2 regions of the Mycobacterium sp. NPDC050853 genome follow, and region 1 is predicted to be linked to the other one. Evidence: riboswitches for the same ligand, from Rfam matches in the RefSeq annotation. Region 1 holds a riboswitch; the other holds the start of a gene.

Region 1 (4,012 bases):
CTGCGGGACACCGCTTCGCGGATGCGCGATGACATGACAGCCGATGCCGAACCAGCGGGCGATGGACTCGGTGGTGATGACCTCGTGCGGTGTCCCCGACAGCACCACATGGCCTTCCGCCATTACGTGGATCGCATCGCAGTACTGTGCCGCGAGGTTGAGGTCGTGAAGTGCGGCGATGACCGTAATACCCAGGATCCGAGCCGAACTGAGTATCGAGTACTGATGGCGGACATCCAGATGGTTGGTCGGCTCGTCGAGAACCAACACGCGCGGTTGCTGTGCCAGGGCGCGGGCGATGAGAACCCGCTGCCGCTCGCCACCGGAGAGGGAACTGAACCTCCGGCCGGCGAGTGCCGTCACATCCGCCGTCTCGGTGGCCTCCGCACAGATACGTCGGTCCTGCTCGGAGGTGCCGCGCAGGGATGTGCTGTGCGGTAGCCGGCCGGTGGCGACCACTTCCTCGGCGGTGAAGTCGAAATCCAATGACATGTCCTGGGTTAGCGCCGCCACCTGGCGGGCGTTCTCCCGCATGCTGATTGCGTGCACGGATACTCCGTTGACCTGAACATCGCCCGATACCGGAACAAGCGCCCGGTACAGGCAGCGCAGGGTGGTCGACTTGCCGCTGCCATTGGGGCCGACAATGCCGACAAATTCGCCCGACGCGACCTCAAGATCGATATCCGAGACGATCCGTGCGCCGGCGATATCCACCGACACATCTCGATAAGTGACCTCCATCAGCTCACCGCCCCTGCCGACATTGCGCGGCGGCGCATCAATCCGACGAAGACCGGTACCCCGACGGCCGCTGTGATCGCGCCCAACGGAAGCTCCTGTGGCGGAATCGTGGTCCGCGCAACAAGATCGGCGGCAACCAGGAAACATGCGCCCAGCACGGGTGCAACGATCAAGACCCGGCGATGGTCCGCGCCGACGAGCAGCCGTGCCGCGTGAGGAATCACCAGTCCCACGAATCCGATTGCTCCGCAGATCGATACATAGCATCCAGTCATCGCGGCGGAGAGCACGAACAACGCCACCCGGAACCGACCGGCAGGTAGGCCCAGCGATGCGCTCACCTCGTCGCCCATGGCGAGGGCGTTGAGCTGGCGGGTCAGCCCTGTGACGCAAACGATCCCGATCACCGTCGCCGCGAGCGCCACCGGCACCTTGTCCCAGGATGACGCGCCCAGGCTGCCGAGCAGCCAGAACATGACACTGCGCGCCGCCTCACCGTTCGGCGCCAAGAACACCAGTACCGTCGTCACCGCGGACAGGCCGTAGCCCACGGCCGTGCCTACCAGGACCAGCCTGAGCGGCACCAAACCCTGTGGAGTACGGGCAATTTGGTAGACCAGCGCTGTTGCGGCGAGGGCGCCGAGCGATGCCGACAGCGATAGTGCATAGGCGCCGAAAGCGCCGAGCACGCCGTAGACCACTACTGCGGTCGCACCGACGGAGGCTCCCGATGAAATGCCGAGAACGTATGGATCTGCCAGGGCGTTACGGACCATCGCCTGCACGACCACGCCCACAATGCTGAGCCCCGCGCCGACGAGGATTGCGAGAATCACTCGCGGCAGCCTGGACTCGACGACGATCCGGTAGTTCGCAGCATCGGCGGCTCGAACAGAGCCGCCGGTCCCGCCCACCCAGAGGAAATGCAGACAGTCGCGCCAGGGCACTTCGGCTGTACCGAACACGAGCGCCGCCACGGACAGCAGTACCAGCGCCGCCAAGCCGCCGCCCGCCGCAAGGACCACTGATCGTCCCTGCTGTGCTGCGGGCATCGGCATCCCTGCGTCGTCGGGTCGCCTGCGTCGTCACGGGAAGAGCCAGGAGGTGGATACGCCGAATACCTGCGCCGTCCACCAGCTGATCCCTCGGCGCCGGCGAAGGCCACACCGGATGGTGCGGCCGCATTGGCAGGTCTTCGGACTCGCGGACACAAGGCTTGTGCTCAAGCCTCACCTACCGGCGGCTGCTTCCCGGGCGTGCCCAGTGCTTGTTATGCCGCTGTCGTTTCCACTTACCGCTGCGGGGCAGTTCCGGATTTACACCGGATTCCCTCTTGCGATCTCCGGAAGCACCCCTGGCGCTCCCGGAGAAACCAATACGAAGCCAAAACTATCACTCGAATGCGCAGCCCAGCTGCGTCGACTAAGCTCAATCCGTCCTTCGACAGGACGGGAACCTGGTGTAATCCCAGGACGGTCGCGCCACTGTGAGAGTCAGACCCTGCCGTCGATAAGAACGAATCGGGACGCGGTATCCCGAAAGGAGCAACATGGCCCACACAACGTCCGCCAGCCGTCCGGTTGCGGTATCGATTCCCCAGGCAGCGCTGTGGTTGAGCGCGACCACGTTCCTCGCGCTACTCGCCTATTACTTCATCGGCATCGACCAGGGTGCGGTGTCGATCTTTGGCAGCGATATGCATGTCCATGAATTTGTGCATGACGCTCGCCACCTGCTGGGTTTCCCCTGCCACTGATCAAGAGGCGGATAACTCAGTGGAAAAGTCAATAATCCTGCGCGGCTTAGGCTTTGGCGCCGTCGGCGGGCTGCTGTCCTTCATTTTCGGATGGATATTCGTCGAACCCGTTATCAACAGGGCCATCTCGTATGAAGAGGGCAGGGGCGAGGCGCAAGCCGCACTCGACGCGGCGGCCGGTGTCCACGCTCATCACGAGGGTGCGGAACTGTTCAGCCGGTTCGCGCAGGCCAATGCGGGCCTGGCTCTTGGGGTCATCGGATTCGGCATCGCGATGGGTGCGCTGTTCGCGGTGACCTATGTGGTGGCCATCGGTCGGGTGGGCAATCTCAGCCCGCGTGCGCTGGCGCTCTCGGTCGCGGGCGGTTTGTTCCTGGTGCTGTACGTCGTGCCGTTCCTGAAGTTCCCGGCCAATCCGCCGGCGGCGAGCGCCGACGGCACTATCAAGGAGCGCACCGGCTACTTCGTGTTGATGATCCTCGTCGCGGCGATCGCGCTGGCAGTGGCGCTCTGGGTGGGCAGGAAGCTTACCGAGCGTTGGGAGACGTGGACGGCCACGCTGGTTGCGGCCGCGGTGTTCGTGGTTCTGGTGGTTCTGGTCATGGCGGTGACGCCGGGGTTCGTCGAGGCACCACAACCGCTGCTAGATGCCAACGGGACGATCGTCTACCCGGGCTTCCCGGCGCATGACTTGTACCTGTTCCGGATGTACTCGTTCACCACGCAGGCGATCATGTGGGCGACGATCGGTATCGGGTTCGCGACCGTGATCGGGCGCAAGCCGGCCAGTACGGACGCGGCGGTCACCGTCTAGGGATCGGACTAGGCGGCGGTGAACTTCCGTCCCGAGGTGTTGCCGTCGTGCATCGCAAAGGTCGTCTTCACCCGTAAGGGTTTCTCCGCGACGTCCAAGGCCAGTTTTATGTAGTTGCCCGGATTCGGTATGGCTGCCCCATGGACCAGTCGACGCACCACGCCGATACCGGGGATCTTGTCGCGCATCGCGGCGACGTGTGAGACCGGGATGGCGACGGCCTTGAGCGCGAGTCCCGCTAGGCGATGGTCAACCCATTGATAACCGGTGTCGCGGAAGAATTCGTCCATGGCCTCGGGGCCCATGATGACCGAACCGGTTGCGCTGAGAAACAGTGAACCGACACGGGTGAGGATCGGCCCCAGGAGTGTCTCGCCGCCGGGGACGGCCGATGTCGCGCGATTGATGGCGCCAAGTCCCACCTCGACGAGTTCGGTGCGCCAGGGTGAGGAGTTGCCCGATCGCGCGAGCAGGTAGTCGAGATTGTGCATCGCATCCAATCCCGTTCGGGGAATGAGTTCTTCGGCGACACCGAAAACGTGCGCCCACCGCAGTGTGTGGTGCCAGCTGTCATCGAGGTCTTCGAGGGTGCATGGCCGCCCGTGCCGATGGTCGATGAGTAGTGCACCCAGGCTTGCGGCCTCCAGGAAACCCAGCATCGATGAGTTGGATATCGGGTTGCCGTTCTGGGCGTACTG
Region 2 (4,012 bases), on a different contig from region 1:
CTGGTGCCCTCGATGATCTACGCGCTGATGGACCATCCGGATTCACACACCCGCGACCTGTCCTCGCTGCAGACCGTCTACTACGGCGCCTCGGCCATCAACCCGGTGCGGCTGGCGGAGGCCATCGAGCGTTTCGGACCGATCTTCGCGCAGTACTTCGGCCAGTCCGAGGCGCCCATGGTGATCAGCTACCTGGCCAAGGGCGATCACGATGTCAAGCGGCTCTCCAGCTGCGGCAGGCCCTCGGCATTCCTGCGCACCGCGCTGCTCGGCGAGAACGACCAGCCGGTGAAGCAGGGTGAGCCCGGCGAGATCTGTGTGGCGGGGCCCTTGGTGGCAGGCGGCTATTGGGAACTGCCCGAGCAGACGGCCGACACCTTCAAGAACGGCTGGCTGCGCACCGGCGATATCGCGCGCGAGGACGAGGACGGCTTCTGGTTCATCGTCGACCGGACCAAGGACATGATCGTCACCGGTGGTTTCAACGTCTTCCCGCGCGAGGTGGAGGACGTTGTCGCCGAACATCCGTCGGTCGCGCAGGTCGGGGTCATCGGGGTGCCCGACGAGAAGTGGGGTGAAGCGGTGACGGCGATCGTGGTGCTGCGCGCCGATGCCGACCGTAGCGGTGGCGCGGTCTCCAAGATGACGTCCGAGATTCAGGCCGCGGTGAAGGATCGCAAGGGCTCGGTGCAGTCGCCCAAGCATGTGATCGTCGCCGAGTCGCTGCCGTTGACCGCGCTGGGAAAGCTGGACAAGAAGGCCCTGCGTCAGAAGTACGCGGCGGTCTAGCTTCCCTCCGCTCCCGAGAGAAGGTTCCGCGCGCTGGAGTGAATGAACTCGCGAAGCCATGGTGCGGGCTCGCCCTTATCGGGTAGATGCCGGCGTATCGCGGCATACGGCATGTCGATCAGTGTGAACACCATCTTGTCGAGCAGCTCGTGAGTCACCGCCTCGAAGCGACGTTCGGCGTACTCGCGTAATGCCTTTCGCACCCGAGAGTTCAGCGACGTGAGCTCGGCTGCGAGGGTATCGGGCCAGTGGGCGACCAGATCGGCCTTCTCGTACTGGAGTAGCAGCAGTGCCTCGTTGCGGTTCTGCTGGGTCCAGTCGAAGGCGTGATTGATCGTCGCCGCCAGTGCGTCGTCGGGGTCGGGCATCGCGAGCGCAGCAAGTATCCCGTCCTGGTAGCGCGTGATGGACCGCAGCCAGAGGCGGGCCACGAGCTCATCCCGGCTGGCGAACCGGTGGTACACCGAACCTGAGGGTGCGCCCAGGACCTTCCCGACGGCGGCCGCGGTGGCAGCCGACGGCCCACCCGAAGCCACCAAGCTCAGGGCCGCATCGAGGATGTCGTCCGCGGTGTACTGCGGCTTACGCCCCACTGCGCCGGACCATGCTCGTGCCCTGGGCGACCGCGACCAGCTTGGTGTGCCCGTCGTGATCCTCGACGGAGATCTCGCAGCGGCCGAGCGCCTTGGTGCGACCCGAGCTCACCAGGGATGCGTCGGCGAGCAGACGCAGACCGTCGCGCGCGGGGGCCACGTACTCAATGGTGTATCCGCTGGTCACGATGTCCCCGCCCAGGCCAAGGGCGCAGGCGTAGGTGATCGCGTTATCGGCGAGGTAACTCAGCACCCCGCCGTGAATGAACCCGCTCTGCTGCCGCAGCTCGTCGCGGATGTCGAGCGAGAGCTGAATTCCGGACTCATCGAGCCGGCTGATGGAGGCGCCCAGGAGGCGACTGAATGGCTGCGCATCGAGCACCTGTCGGGCCTGGTCCAGGGTGATCACAATATTAGAGAGTAGTCGCTAATAATTGCACGAGCCAGCGTGCATATGATGAAGATGCAGCTGGTCTGCTGGTATCGGTTTCGGCCGATGCCAGCATCGAGTGAAGCGCCGCCCAACAGGGCTGTTCGGCACGAGAGGGAACCCGGTGAGAATCCGGGACTGTCCCGCAGCGGTATGCAGGAACGAACGCCGTCTTAAGCACTGGGGAAGCACTAAGGAAGCCCCGGGAAGCGACGGCCCGTAGGAAAACCTGAGCCCGGGTAACGCCTGTAAGTCCGAAGACCTGCCAGCCGTGCCGGGTGCGCCGCACCCGGCGGATCATCGCTTCGCGGAATGGGCGTATGACCGAATCGGTTTCACCGAACAGATATCTGTTGCGGTGGGCCCGTGCTCGGTTCTTTCGTCCCCTGGCGGTGGCCACCCCGCTGTTGATGAAGGACTAGAAATGACGGATCAACCATCTGCGGCTTTTACCGCAACCACGCTCGGTTCGGCGCGCATCGGCCCACGCCGTGAGCTCAAACGGGCTACCGAAAGCTACTGGGCCGGACGCACCAGCCGCGAAGAGCTCGAGAAGATCGCAGCCGGGCTGCGGCGCGACAACTGGGCCGCACTCGCCGCCGCCGGTCTCGATTCCGTGCCGGTCAACACGTTCTCCTATTACGACCAGGTACTCGACACCGCGGTGCTGCTAGGCGCATTGCCGCCCCGTGTCGCGGGCATCGCAGACGACCTCGATCGGTACTTCGCCGCCGCGCGCGGCAATGACGAGGTGACACCGCTGGAAATGACGAAGTGGTTCGACACCAACTACCACTACCTGGTGCCGGAGATCGGGCCCGACACCCGATTCGAGCTGAACCCCGCCAAGTTGTTCAGCGAGCTGAAAGAGGCTCAGGCGCTGGGTATTCCGGCACGTCCGGTAGTTGTTGGGCCGATCACCTTCCTCGCGCTGAGCAAGGCCGTCGATGGTGCCGCCGCGACCATCGAGCGTCTCGATGAGGTGGTGTCGCTGTACGAGCAGCTGCTGGTGCAGCTTGCCGAGGCCGGGGTCACCTGGGTTCAGATCGACGAGCCGGTGCTCGTCACCGACATCCTGCCGAACGGCCCGGAACTGGCCGAGCGGGTGTATGGCCGCCTCGGTACGGTTGCCGATCGCCCCGCGATCTTGGTGGCCACCTACTTCGGTGACCTCGGGGCGGCCCTGCCCGCCCTGGCCCGCACACCGATCGAGGCGATCGGCGTCGACCTGGTCTACGGGTCGGCGGCGGGTGTGGCATCGGTTCCGGAACTCGCTGGAAAGACCGTTGTGGCAGGCGTTGTCGACGGCCGAAACATCTGGCGCACCAATCTCGAGTCGGCGCTGGGCACACTGGCGACGCTGCTGGGATCAGCGGGTGCGGTAGCAGTTTCTACATCGTGCTCGACGCTGCATGTGCCGTACTCGCTAGAGCCGGAGACCGAACTCGATGACCAGCTGCGCAGCTGGTTGGCCTTCGCCGAGGAGAAGGTCAAGGAAGTCGTCGTGCTGGCGCGGGCACTGAGCGAGGGGCGCGACGCTGTTGCCGCGGAGTTCGCGGCATCGAACGCTGCCGTCGAGTCACGCAAGACGGACCCGCGCCTGAACAACGGACAGATCCGTGCGCGGCTGGATTCGATTCTGGCGGATGGTGTTTCACGCGGCGATGCCGCAGAGCGCCGGCGTAGCCAGGGCGAGCGGCTGAAGCTTCCCGAGCTGCCGACCACCACCATCGGGTCGTTCCCGCAGACCACGGAAATCCGGGTGGCGCGCGCGGCATTGACCAAGGGCGAGATCGACGAGGCGGAGTACGTACGGCGCATGCGCGGCGAGGTTGCCGATGTCATTGCGCTGCAGGAGAAGCTGGGCCTGGACGTGCTGGTGCACGGCGAGCCGGAACGCAATGACATGGTGCAGTACTTCGCCGAGCAGCTCGACGGCTTCTTCGCCACCCAGAACGGTTGGGTCCAGTCGTATGGCAGCCGCTGCGTACGCCCGCCGATCCTGTACGGCGATGTGGCACGGCAGAACCCGATGACTGTTGAGTGGGCAACCTACGCACAGTCGCTGACCGCCAAGTATGTCAAGGGCATGCTGACCGGGCCGGTGACGATCCTGGCGTGGTCCTTCGTCCGCGACGATCAGCCGTTGGCGGACACCGCGAATCAGATCGCCCTGGCGATTCGGGACGAGACGGTGGAC

The links. A riboswitch is a leader RNA that binds a small molecule or an ion and turns the genes downstream of it on or off. The one in region 1 is predicted to bind cobalamin.
Region 2: another riboswitch for cobalamin. It lies ahead of metE (5-methyltetrahydropteroyltriglutamate--homocysteine S-methyltransferase); the one in region 1 lies ahead of AB0H22_RS14245 (iron ABC transporter permease).

The regions. Positions count from the first base shown of each region.
Region 1 is NZ_JBFAGW010000003.1:473,839-477,850, forward strand. Features, by position in the region: gene AB0H22_RS14240 (ABC transporter ATP-binding protein) at 1-744, opposite strand, end outside; gene AB0H22_RS14245 (iron ABC transporter permease) at 744-1,802, opposite strand; cobalamin riboswitch at 1,913-2,136, opposite strand; cobalamin riboswitch at 2,142-2,266, shown strand; gene AB0H22_RS14250 (CbtB-domain containing protein) at 2,294-2,500, shown strand; gene AB0H22_RS14255 (CbtA family protein) at 2,520-3,314, shown strand; gene AB0H22_RS14260 (oxygenase MpaB family protein) at 3,323-4,012, opposite strand, start outside.
Region 2 is NZ_JBFAGW010000001.1:1,568,596-1,572,607, reverse strand. Features, by position in the region: gene fadD8 (fatty-acid--CoA ligase FadD8) at 1-789, shown strand, start outside; gene AB0H22_RS07730 (TetR/AcrR family transcriptional regulator) at 786-1,382, opposite strand; gene AB0H22_RS07725 (PaaI family thioesterase) at 1,372-1,791, opposite strand; cobalamin riboswitch at 1,860-2,097, shown strand; gene metE (5-methyltetrahydropteroyltriglutamate--homocysteine S-methyltransferase) at 2,237-4,012, shown strand, end outside.